Regions from separate parts of the Billgrantia sp. NRB1 genome, predicted to be linked through region 1. Evidence: predicted binding sites of a transcription regulator. Region 1 holds the regulator's gene; each other region holds the start of a gene.
What was found. Region 1 encodes PhoB, which activates phosphate uptake and scavenging genes when phosphate is short. Its sites were predicted from a motif close to TGTCATANNNNTGTCANA; they were not measured.
Positions count from the first base shown of each region.

Region 2: ACZIYR_RS12635 (Na/Pi symporter) is a predicted target of PhoB. The motif match lies at 2,194-2,211, and genes of this name have one in related genera.
Region 3: ugpB (sn-glycerol-3-phosphate ABC transporter substrate-binding protein UgpB) is a predicted target of PhoB. The motif match lies at 1,846-1,863, and genes of this name have one in related genera.

Region 1 is NZ_CM167783.1:4,132,936-4,137,092, reverse strand. Features, by position in the region: gene ACZIYR_RS18995 (copper chaperone PCu(A)C) at 1-18, shown strand, start outside; gene phoR (phosphate regulon sensor histidine kinase PhoR) at 51-1,397, opposite strand; gene phoB (phosphate regulon transcriptional regulator PhoB) at 1,399-2,088, opposite strand; gene ubiA (4-hydroxybenzoate octaprenyltransferase) at 2,173-3,066, opposite strand; gene ACZIYR_RS18975 (chorismate--pyruvate lyase family protein) at 3,096-3,662, opposite strand; gene ACZIYR_RS18970 (FAD-dependent oxidoreductase) at 3,770-4,157, shown strand, end outside.
Region 2 is NZ_CM167783.1:2,780,864-2,785,020, reverse strand. Features, by position in the region: gene ACZIYR_RS12650 (hypothetical protein) at 1-74, shown strand, start outside; gene ACZIYR_RS12645 (zinc metalloprotease HtpX) at 101-1,060, opposite strand; gene ACZIYR_RS12640 (hypothetical protein) at 1,478-2,143, shown strand; gene ACZIYR_RS12635 (Na/Pi symporter) at 2,376-3,503, shown strand; gene ACZIYR_RS12630 (phosphate signaling complex PhoU family protein) at 3,530-4,157, shown strand, end outside.
Region 3 is NZ_CM167783.1:3,598,381-3,602,537, forward strand. Features, by position in the region: gene ACZIYR_RS16360 (GGDEF domain-containing protein) at 41-1,801, opposite strand; gene ugpB (sn-glycerol-3-phosphate ABC transporter substrate-binding protein UgpB) at 2,090-3,409, shown strand; gene ugpA (sn-glycerol-3-phosphate ABC transporter permease UgpA) at 3,482-4,157, shown strand, end outside.

The DNA of each region.
Region 1 (4,157 bases):
GATCACCACCATCACTGAGCCGACACTCGGCTGAGCCGCCGCGGCGCCCGCTATCGGCGCCGCGGCGGGATCGGCACCGCCGAGCCACGGAGTGCAGAGGCGTCTTGGGCCTCGCGTAGCCGCGCCTGAGGGAAGATGCCGGCAAAGCGCGCCCCCTGGCCCGGGTGGGAGACGATCTCCAGCCGGGCGTCGTGGCGCAGCAGCACGTGCTTGACGATCGCCAGCCCCAGGCCGGTGCCGCCCGTGGCGGTGCTGCGCCCCTTGTCGACCCGGTAGAAACGCTCGGTGAGCCGCGGAATGTGCGCCGGGTCGATGCCCTCGCCGTCATCTTCCACTTCCAGGCAGGCCCCCTCGGGGTGGGGCTTCCAGCGCAACACGATCTGGCGACCCTCGCCGGCGTAGCGCACGGCGTTGAAGGCCAGGTTGGAGGCGGCGCTGCGAATCTCCTGCTCGCTGCCGACCAGCCGCCGGGACGTCTCGATTTCCACCACGATTCGCTGGCGGCCGCCGGAGAGCGCCTCGGCGTCGCGGCGCACGCACTCGAGCAGTGCGCCGATGTCCAGCGGTGAATGATCCTCGCCGCCGCGGTCGATCTCCAGTCGCGACAGCAGCAGCAGGTCGTTGACCAGGTTCTGCATGCGTGTGGCCTGCGCCTGCATCTGGCCAAGCCCGCGGGCCAGCCGCGGCGGCAGCGCCTCGGCATGGTCGCCGTAGGTTTCCAGGTAGCCGGTCAGCACGGTCAGCGGGGTTCTCAGCTCGTGGGAGACGTTGGCCACGAAGTCGCGACGCATCTCCTCCAGGCGGTGCAGGCGGGTGATGTCGCGGGCCATCAGCAGACGCTCGTCGTCGCCGTAGAGGGTGATCTGGTACTGCAGGATCATGCGCTCATCGATGGGCGAGGCCAGGGTCAGCGGCTCGCGGTAGTCGCGGGCGTTGAAGTAGGCGACGAAGCGCGGATCACGCACCAGGTTGGTGATGTGCTGACCGCGGTCGTGGGCGGCGTCCAGGCCCAGCATGCGCTCGGCGGCGCTGTTCCACCACTCCAGGTCGCCGTGCTGGTCGAGCATCACCACGCTGTCGCGCATCGCCTCCGAGGACTCCTGGATGCGCCGCAGAGCGGTGCGCAGGCGGCTTTGGGTCAGCCGCTGTCCCTTCTGGTAGCGATACAGGCGGTCGAACAGCTCGCCCCACAGGCCGTTCGCCGAGGGGGGCTCGCTCTGCGGATGGCGGGTCAGCCAGCGGTGCAGGGCGCGCAGCTGGCGCAGGTGGTAGAGCAGGCAGGCCGTCAGGCCGGCGGCCAGGCCCAGCGCCGGCGCTGAGAACAGCCAGCCGACCAGGCTGCCCGCGGCGGCCAGCCAGGCCAGGCGCCACAGCTCACGGCTCCACGGACGGGCCACGTCAGCCCTTGGTGGAGAACCGATAGCCGGTGCCGCGCACGGTCTGCACCAGGTGCTGGTGGCGCTCGCCCAGCGCCTTGCGCAGGCGGCGGATATGCACGTCCACGGTACGCTCCTCCACATAGACATTGCCGCCCCAGACCTGGTCGAGCAGCTGGCTGCGCGTGTAGGCGCGCTCCTGGTGGGTCATGAAGAACTGCAGCAGGCGGTACTCGGTGGGGCCGATCTCCAGGGCGCGGCCGTCGGCGCTGACCCGGTGGCTGACCGGGTCGAGTTCCAGTCCCTCCACCGTGACCGGATCCTCCACGCCCTGGGGGGTCGCCCGGCGCAGCACCGCCTTGAGGCGTGCCACCAGCTCCCGCGGCGAAAAGGGCTTGGTGATGTAGTCGTCGGCGCCGGCCTCGAGTCCCTGGATCTTGTTGTCCTCCTCGCTCTTGGCGGTGAGCATGATGATCGGGATCTCGCGGGTGGCCTCCTCGCGCTTGAGTCGCCGGGCCAGTTCGATGCCGCTGGTGCCGGGCATCATCCAGTCCAGCAGCAGCAGGTCGGGGCGGTGGTCGACCACCATGGCGTGGGCCTCCTGGGCGTTGTCCGCTTCCAGAACGCGGTAGTCGGCCATCTCCAGCGCCACGGCGATCATCTCGCGAATCGGCGCCTCATCATCGACGATCAGAACGGTCTTGGCGGTCATCCGGAAGCCTCGTGATCAGTGACGGGTCGATGACGATATGACCATGTCATGATGACAGTTGGATGACAGCGCCGCCAGCGCCGCTCAGCCGTTCACCGCCGGCCAGAGGGTGAGGGCCAGGCCGGCGAACACCAGCAGTCCCGACCAGTGGTTGTTGAGGAAGGCTCGGAAGCAGCGGTCGCGGTCGCGCTCCCGGATCAGCCACTGCTGATAGACGAAGGTGGCCGCCATGGCCGCGAGTCCCACCCAGAAGAAACCGCCCAGGCCCAGGCGCACCCCCGCCCAGGCCAGCAGGGCTAAGGTCGCCCCTTGCAGCAGCCCGATCATCAGCCGGTCGGCGCGGCCGAACAGCACCGCGGTGGACTTGATGCCGATCTTCAGGTCGTCGTCGCGGTCGACCATGGCGTACTGGGTATCGTAGGCCACCGTCCACACCAGGTTGGCGGCGAACAGCAGCCAGGCCTCCAGCGGCACGTGGCCCAGCACCGCGCCGAAGGCCATGGGAATCGCCCAGGAGAAGGCCGCGCCCAGAAACAGCTGGGGCAGGTGGGTGTAGCGCTTCATGAAGGGGTAGATGAAGGCCAGCACCACGCCCCCCAGCGACAGCAGCACGGTGAACAGGTTGGTGAACAGCACCAGCACGAAGGCGGCCATCACCAGGATCAGGAACAGCGCCTGGGCCTCGCCCTCGCTGATTCGGCCGGTGGCCAGGGGGCGGTGCTTGGTGCGTTTGACGTGGCCGTCGAAGTGGCGGTCGGCGTAGTCGTTGACCACGCAGCCGGCGGCGCGCATCAGATAGACCCCGGCAACGAAGATCAGCAGGATACGGCGCTCGGGCAGGCCCTGGGCGGCCACCCACAGCGCCCACAGGGTGGGCCACATCAACAGCCAGGTGCCGATGGGCCGGTCCAGGCGCATCAGGTGCAGGAAATCGGGAATCCGGGCGAGGCCGGTGGGGTGCAGCACGGAACGGTCCATCGATGCCTCCTCAGTCGATGGCGCTCATCCTAACGTGAAGGTAGCCCCAGTTCATCCGCCATGGCGTCGAGAAAGAACTCCTGAACCAGCACTGCGAAACGCCGGTGGCGGAACACCGAGCGCCGTCCCCAGGGGCCGCGGGAAGGATGAAAGGGGGCGGGGGCCGCGGTAACCTCGATGGGGCTGCGCGCCAAGTCCGGCTGGCGGAATAGCCAGCTGCCCAGGGAGCGTTCGCCGAGGCGCTCCAGCCGCTGGCCGCGCAGCGTCGCGAGGGGCGCCACCGAGCGCGCCACCACCCAGGGCTGGCCCTCCAGGCAGAGCGCCACTTCGCGCCGCCAGGCCAGGCGCCCCGGCACCAGCCCCAGCGCCCGGGCCTCGTCGGGGCGCGGCAGCCCCAGGCGCTGGTCGAGCAGGCGGACCCGGAAGGTGCGCCCGGCCCCGGCCTCGATCAGCCGGGCGGTCAGCGAGTCGCGAGAGGCCACCCAGGCCCACCAGGCCGGGCTCATCTGCGGCTGGGCGGCCGCCAGTGGGCGCCAGCGCAGCAGGGGCGTCGCCGGGGGAAGCGGGCCGGGGCGGGCCGTGCATCTGCGGGTCACCGAGTCTCTCCAGGTCGTTTGGGGGGCGCATAGTGTACCATGTGGCGCAGACACGGTTCCCGGCGGTGACCGGCGCGCGCCGGCCCCCACAGCCTGAGAGGAGTGCCATGACCGCCCCCCTGACGATCGTCGGCTCCGGCATGGCGGGACTGGGCCTGGCGCGCCAGCTGCGCGCGCGGGACAGTGACCGCCCGATCACCCTGATCACCGCCGACAGCGGCGACGACTACGCCAAGCCGCTGCTTACCACCGGCTTCGCCAAGCGGTTGCCGCCGGCGCGGCTGGCCGCTCGCTCGGCGCTGGAGGCGGCCGAGCAGCTCAATCTGGTGATGCGCACCCATACCCGGGTGGAGGCTATCGATCCGGTGGCGCGCACGCTGTGCCTCGGCGAGGAGCGCGTGCCCTGGAGCGAGCTGGTACTGGCCACCGGGGCGGCGCCCGTGCTGCCTTTTTCCGTCCCTGAGGCGGTGGCCGGGCGGGTGTTCAGCGTCAACG
Region 2 (4,157 bases), 1.4 Mb from region 1:
AACTGGACGAGGCAAGCTATCTCTCCCTGAAGTATCGTCAGCATGCTGTACAGCAGGACCTGAGCCGGCGGTAAGTACAGGCGCCAGGATGAAGGCTCGCCTATCGCCGCCGCACGATCCAGTAACGCCGGCCCAGCGGGTCGGGCCGTTCGGTGATCAGAGGGGCATCACTGTCATGGGAGATCGGCATGCGGCCGTCGTCGCGTGGGGCACAGCCCAGCGCCATGAGGCGGCGGATTCGCTCCTGGGTCGGGGGATGAGTCCGTAGCCAGTCCAGCCAGGCCGGCTGGTGTCGGCCGAATAGGCTGGCCAGCCAGGCGCCGTGGAAGCGCTCCAACACCTCCAGCGCCGAGGCGAGCCCCTGAGGGTCGCCGGTCATGGCCACGGCATCCAGGTCGGCGGTGTACTCCCGGTTGCGTGACAGGCCAAGCTGCAGCAGCGAGCTCAGGGTAGGCGAGATCGCCACCAACAGTAGCGCCAGCCACGGTATGCCGGCCTCGCCGCGGATCATCATCGGTATCATCATGATCAGTACCACCTGGACCAGCGTCGCGACCCACAGGGTCAGTCGGGACATGGCCGCCGCCATCGACATGACCCGAGTGTCGTTGTGTCGCAGGTGGCTGACCTCGTGGGCGAGCACACCGGCCAGCTGGCGCAGCGACAGCGTGCGCAGCAGGCCATCGGTCAGCGCGATACCGCCGTCGCGTCGGTCACCCACCGCAAAGGCATTGAGGTCCGGAGAGGGAGCGTAATAGAGACGCGGCGGGATCGACAGGCCGGCGCGCCGGTAGAGCAGGTCCAGCACACGGTACAGCTCAGGGGCCTGATGACGCCGCAGCAGGCCGGCTCCCGAATTGGCAAGGATCAGCCGGGCCGGCATCCAGCTGCTGAGATAGACCGCCATGATGACCGCGGCCAGGCAGATCAGCACGCCGCCGACTCCCGCCAGCAGGTAGCCGGGAACCGACAGCACCAGCGAGAGCCCCGTGAGTATCAGCAGGGTCTGCAGGCTGTTCTTGAGACGGGCATGCCTGAGGTGCTGGGGTTGAATCCTCACTTTACCTTCCGCTCCTTACCGGTTGCTTGAAGGCAGGCGGCTCGCCTGCCAGTCTGGAACGACGGATAGACTCCGTGGACGGCGGAGGGTGTCATAGGCTTAGTCTAAGAGCTGGCTGCGCTCGACCACTACAGCGATAGAAATCAGCTCGTCAGCGAGCCCGGTCCTGCTTTTCACCGGTGTTGCCTTGCGACCCACATGGATGCGGGGAATGCGTTGGCCCCTAAGGAACGGGCCTAGCCCTGGCCTTTTCTCGCCGACTTTTCGGACAGTGCCTAGTAGGGCGCTTGTTGTCTACAATGGGCTGGGGCGTGCCAGCGACGTAGCTACCGCTCGGGCTTGGCGCGCTGGGTTTTCCTCCTGCTCAGGATGAGACAAGGAGGTAACGTATAACAACCGAAAGGAGGCGTATTCGGCATGGAAATGAATCATCTTGCCTTAGGGCTGGCGGGGGCGGCGCTTCTGTTCGCTTCGGTATGCGTGGTTTTGTACGCTAAGCTCCGTCCCCCATCCACCCTTCGCCATCCCCAGGAGGAGCCTGAGCCAGTCGGGTCGACTCCGTTGGCCACCAATGCCGATGAAGGCGCCGAAGAAGCCGAAGAACAAGAGGTAGAGCGTGACCGCTCGGCTGCCTCACCGCAGGCAGAGAGGGAGCCACCATCGCATCGTTTTCGCGTAGCGAGCGGTTCCGGCATTCAGCAGTGCCTGTTCGTGGTGTTCGATTGGCCGGCCAAGGATACCAATCGCCGGCTGGCAACGCGCCTTGAGACCTTCGGCGCACACTATGACAGGAAGCAGCAGGTCTACATCATTCGTGATCCCCGTGCGCGCTACAGGCTCACTGTCGCCAACGCCACGCCGCCCGGTAATATGCCGCCTTTGCATGAAGGTGGAGAGTTGCCCATTGTCCAGGGCGTGTCCGTTCTGGTGCACTTCGTCAACAAGCGGCGAGTGGCAAACAGCCCGGAAACGCTGATCGATTTCACCCTGTCGGTTGCCGAGATTGGCGGGAAGATTCTGGATGCCGATCGCCAGGAGGTGACCGAGGCGGACTTCGAGCTTTTGAGGGGGGCATCGGTTTAAGGGCCGGGGCCCCGGCGCCATGGAGAGAAACGGGGCCCTGGCGAGAACGATGTCATGAAATTGTCATGTAGAGCGGGTATGGTGCGCGCACTGACATTGAAGCGTCATCAAACCGTCATATCCCTTGCGCACCTACACGGCAGCCTTGTCTATGTCGAAACCTGATTCGTCAGCCTCACAAACCGGTCAACCCGCCCTGTCACGCCAGCCGTCGCGCGAGGCCCCGGCCTGGATGCGCGGCATCTATGCCGGTATCTGCCTCTATCTGTTCCTCGCCGCCCTCAACGTGCTGGGCGCGGGGCTGGGCGCCTTCGGACACGCCAGCGACTTCCTGTCGCAGCTCTTCGCCTATGGCGAGAATCCCTTCATCGCCCTGTTGGCCGGGGTGCTGGTCACCATGGTGGTGCAGAGCTCGTCGTTCACCTCGGCGTTGATCGTGACCCTGGTGGCCAGCGGCGAGATGACCCTCGGCACGGCGGTGTTCGCCATCATGGGGGCCAACATCGGCACGGCGGTCACCGGTGTGATCGTGGCCCTGGCCAACGTGCGGATCAAGCGCAATTTCCGCCGCTCCTTCACCGCGGCGCTGATGCACGATTTCTTCAACATCCTGACGGTACTGGTGGTCTTTCCGCTGGAGCTGATCTCCGGGCTCTTCCACGAGGCGGGGCGCGGTATCTTCTCTCAGCTGGCCGGCTGGCTCACCCAGCTGATAGGGCTCGAGGAGGTGGCGCGCCCCAACAGTCCGATCAAGGTGATCACCGCGCCTGTGGTCGACCTCTTCAACGCCATCGGGTCGCTGCTGATGCCCACCCCCGCCGCCCAGGGGCTGATGGTGGCCGGGCTCGGCATGCTGCTGATGTTCACGGCGCTGGTGTTCATGGTGCAGAACCTGCGCGGCGCTCTGCTGCGCCATATGGACGGGCTGTTTCGCACCTACTTTTTTCGCAGTGACCTGCGTGCCTACGGTGTGGGAGTGGTCTCCACCGTGCTCGTCCAGTCGAGCACCATCACCAGCAGCCTGATGGTGCCGCTGGCCGGGGCGGGGGTGGTGCGCCTGCGTCGGGTGTTGCCGTTCATGATGGGAGCCAACCTGGGCACCACCGTCACCAGCGTGCTGGCGGCAACCGCCAATCCGGTGGCGGCGGCGATGACGGTGGCGCTGTTTCATGTCATCTTCAACCTGACCGGTACCGCCATCTGGTGGCCCCTTCGTTATATCCCGCTCAAGGTCGCCACCTGGTATGGCCGCCTGGCCGGTCGCCAGACGCGCTATGCGTTCTTCTTCCTGATTGGCGTTTTCCTGGTGATTCCGCTGTTGGGGATCGGCGCCGTTGAACTGTTCACGAGCCTGCGCTAAGCGCGGCATACCCGGAGTTTTTGCCCATGTTTCGTCAGCTGTACAGTGCGCTTACCTCGGAGAACACCCTCAACCTGGCCTTCGAAGATTTGACCCAGATGCTGGAGTACGGCGCCTGGATGTTTGGGCGTGCCAACGATGTCTTGCACAGCACCGTGCCGGCGGATGAGGTGCGACAACCCCTCTATGATCGTGACCAGGCCATCAACGAGCTGGAACGCTCGATTCGCCGCAAGGTGCTGCGGCACCTGACCGTGAACCCCGGCCACGACGTGGCGATTTGCCTGGCGTTGATGAGCGTGGCTAAGGACGCCGAGCGCATCGGCGACTACTGCAAGAATGTCTTCGAGGTAGGCCACTTCTACAGCGAAGGCTTCCATGTACCGAAGTACCAGGAGCCGCTGGATGAGATGGCCGAGCAGATGACCGGCATGTTCGGCAGGGTCATCGCCGCTACCCGCGACTCCGATGAGGTGCAGGCGCGCCGGGCCCTGGCACAGGCTGTGGAGATTCGCCAGCGCTGCGACGGGCTGATCGAGGCGTTGTTTGCCGATGAGTGCCAGATCGAGTTCCATGAGGCGGTGGCCTACTCGCTGCTGGCGCGACACTACAAGCGTGTGGCGGCGCATCTGGCCAATATCGCCACTGCCGTGC
Region 3 (4,157 bases), 530 kb from region 1:
TCTGGCAGCCAGAGCGGCACACGACCGAGACACCGTGTCCTCAGCTGGAGTTCCCCGCGCGACGCCTGTGGTGGCGACGATCGACGAAGAGGCTGTTGCCGGGCCGGCGTTTGGCCTGGGCTTTGAGCTCGGAGAGCTCGGCGGCAAGCTGTGGCGGCGCCAGTGCTTCCCCGGCCGCTATCGGCCGCGCCGCCAGCGACAGGCTGACCAGCGGATGAAAGACCTGCTCACCCCGGCGACTCTCACCTACCATGCCACCGGCAGCGCGGTGCTCAGGACGATAGAACTCGGGCACCAGAGCGGCGAAATCCGCGAGTATCGCCTCGCAGGTAGCTCGCCAGTCATCTCCCCCGAGCAGCAGCATGAAGTCATCGCCGCCCACATGCCCCAGGAAATCATCGGCATCACTCAGGCGCGCCAACAACAGCCGCGACAGTGACAGGATCATCCGATCCCCTTCGGCATAGCCATAGCCGTCGTTGTAGGCCTTGAAGTTATCCAGGTCGGCAAACACCGCCACCAGGGCCTGCCCCTGACGTAGCCGCTCGGTCAACGCTTCTTGAATCAGGATATTCCCCGGCAGGCCGGTCAGCGGATTAGCGTTGCGGGCCTGGCGCACCTGGATGGCGGTGATCTCCCGCAGCAGGTCGATGATATTCCCCATGCCTCGGTAGCGCCCTGTATCGTCGACGACTACGAAGTCCTCCTGCTGCAGCCCACGGGCATCGGTAATGCGCTGGCTGAGTACTTCCAGGGACGTATCCTGAGGCACGCTGAGCAGGTGACGATCGGCGATCTGATCCACCTCTGTTCTGGCGTGCAGAGCATGACTGTAGGGATTGGTGAACAGCGTCAGGAATTCGTGACGACGCACCACCGCCAGTGGGCGGTCAGCCTCCACCACCGGCACGCAGCGAAGCTCGGGCTGGGCACGGAAGCGCTCTACCAGGGACAGAACCGGCAGCCTCGGCGAGACAGGGTCCACCTGCGCAACAATCGCGCTGGCACTGCGTCGCGGTGACTGTGCCGTCAGGCCGTGGCTGGGCAGCAGCGGCGACACCTGGCGCGGTGGCTCGGCACAGGGTCGGGCGAAATAATAGCCCTGCAGCAGCACGAGCCCACGGTCCAGCTCCCAGAGACAGCGCTGCTCCTCGGCGGTTTCGACACCTTCCGCAATCAGTTCACATCCCAGGCTGCGGGCCACGTCCAGCAGCGAGCGCAGGAACTCGCGCTTGTCGGGAGAACTATCGATCCCGGCGACGAAGTGACGATCCAGCTTGACCATGTCCGGACGCAATTCCGCCCAGTGGCGAAGGCTGGAGTGACCCGCCCCCAGGTCGTCTAGGGCCACTCGAAAGCCCATCTCCCGATAGTGGTCCATGGCCTGTCGCATCGCTTGGTAATCCGCGATGGGAAGATGCTCGGTAAGCTCGATTACCACCCGCTCCGGTGCCAGCCCACCTCTATCCAGATAGGCCAGGGTCAGCCCCTCTCGAAAATCACGCTCCAGCAGGGTCGAGGGCATGACATTGAGGAACAGCTTTCCTCCAAGCCCCAGCGCCACAAAACGTTCGATGGCCAGCCGCCGGCAGAGCAGGTCCAGCTCCACTAGCAGACCGGCCTGCATGGCGCTCTCGAAAAGCCGCTGGGGAGCGTGCAGCGGTGAATGCTGTGGACCACGAATCAACGCCTCATAGCCGTGGATGCGGCGTTGCCCCATATCGACGATGGGCTGGAAGTAGGGCGTCAACTGCTCCCCAACAATGATCGCCTCCAGCAGGTGTTGCTCGCTCGGTGTCATGCCCACACTCGTCGCCATGAAAAGCCATAAGGATGCGGTAGTGCGATGGCAAATCCATGACAGTGGAAGCGTGTCACTGAAGCGTCGCCATGGACACGAACTCTCATCAGCCCCACCGCGAACGACCAACGCCCCGAGGCAGGCTGGATACATGATGTCAGCCACCCACCATCACCTAACCGACATTTTTCTGCCACCGCGATGTCATCGCCTGTCACTAATATCGGCGGGAAAAGTGTTCATTTTCATCATTGGCCCATGGGTCGCCGCAGACGCAAGGAGAGCATCATGCCCGCATTTTTATTGAAAGGCCTGGCCGCCGGCATCGCCGCAGCCAGCCTGTCGCTGTCCGCTCATGCCACCGTGGAGGTGCAATGGTGGCATGCTATGGGCGGCGAACTCGGCGAGATACTGGAAGGCATCACCGAAGACTTCAACGCCTCCCAAGAGGAGTATCGGGTTCGCCCCAGCTACCGGGGCAACTACACCGAGACCATGACCGGTGCCATCGCCGCCTTCCGCGCCGGCCAGCATCCCCACATCCTGCAGGTGTTCGAGGTCGGAACTGGCACCATGATGGCCGCCGAAGGCGCCGTCTATCCCGTTTACCAGCTGATGGAAGACCATGGCCGAGCCTTCGATCGGGAGGCCTTCCTGTCGGCAGTGGTGGGCTACTACACCGATACCCGCGGCAACATGCTCTCCTTTCCCTTCAACTCCTCCACCCCGATCCTCTACTACAACCGCGATGCCTTCGAGGCGGCGGGGCTCGAGGGTGCGCCGCAGACCTGGGAGGACGTCGAAGCCTATTCACGCCGGCTAAGCGAGCAGGATGCCGCCAGCTGCGGCTTCACCACCTCCTGGCCGAGCTGGGTGATGCTGGAGAACTTCTCCGCCATGCACAACTCGCCGCTGGGCACCCTGGAAAACGGCTTCGGCGGCCTCGAAACGGAGTTCGTCTTCGATAACGAGCTGGTGGCCCGCCACTGGGACAACCTGAAGACGTGGCAAGACGAGGGCGTGTTCCGCTGGGGTGGACCGGGACCGGGCAGCGACGCCGCCCCGATGTTCTATTCCGGTGAGTGCGCCATGTTCTTCGGTTCTTCGGCAGCCCGTGCCGGCGTGCTGGCCAATGCCGATTTCGCGGTCGGCTACGGCATGCTGCCCTACTACGCCGACGTAGAGGATGCGCCGCAAAACTCCATCATCGGTGGTGCCACCCTATGGACGCTGCGCGGGCACAGCGAGGAGGAGTACGCAGCCGTGGCGGCCTTCTTCGATTACCTCTCCGAGCCTGAGGTGCAGGCCGACTGGCATCAGCGCACCGGCTACCTGCCGATCACCCATGCCGCCTGGGAGCTTAGCGAGGCACAGGGTTTCTATGCCGAGAACCCGGGCACCGAGATCTCCATCGAGCAGATGACCCTCAACGAGCCAACCGAGAACTCCAAGGGGCTGCGCTTCGGCAACTTCGTGCAAATTCGCGACATGATTTCCGAGGAGATGGAAGCGGTGATGGCCGGACGCAAGAGCGGCGAGCAGGCCAGCGCCGATGCGGCACGGCGCAGCAATGCCCTGCTTAGGGATTTCCAGCAAGCCAATCAATAAGAACAGCCCTTTCGCGCCGCCCTCCCCTGGGAGGGGGGCGCCTTTTTCCATCGTCTTGCCGAGCAATAAATCATGCAGACCAAACGCATGACGTTTCCCGGTCGCTGGCTGCCCTATGCGTTGCTGGCGCCTCAGGTCATCATCACCCTGATCTTCTTCATCTGGCCGGCGGGACAGGCGCTGTACCAATCGCTGCTGCGCGAGGATGCCTTCGGCCTGAGCACCACCTTCGTCGGGCTGGCCAATTTCTCCCGGCTGTTCGAAGACGCCTACTATCTCAACTCCCTCTCGGTCACCGCCGTGTTCGCCTTGGGCACGACCCTGCTCTCGATGAGCGCGGCCCTACTCCTGGCAGTCACCGTCAACCGAATGCTTCGCTCCCGAGATGGCTACACCATCCTGCTGGTGTGGCCCTATGCCATCGCACCGGCCATCGCCGGTGTGCTGTGGTGGTTCATCTTCAACCCCTCCATTGGCATCGTGCCCTACGTGCTCGACATGCTGGGCTACCGCTGGAACCACCGCACCTCGGGCACGGATGCCATGATCCTGGTGATCATCGCGGCGGCCTGGAAGCAGATCGCCTACAACTTCCTGTTCTTCCTGGCCGGGCTCCAGTCGATCCCGCAGTCGCTGATCGAGGCCGCAGCCATCGACGGTGCCGGTCCGGCCAAGCGCTTCTGGACCATCGTCTTCCCGCTGCTCACCCCCACCACCTTCTTCCTGCTGGTGGTCAATGTGGTCTACG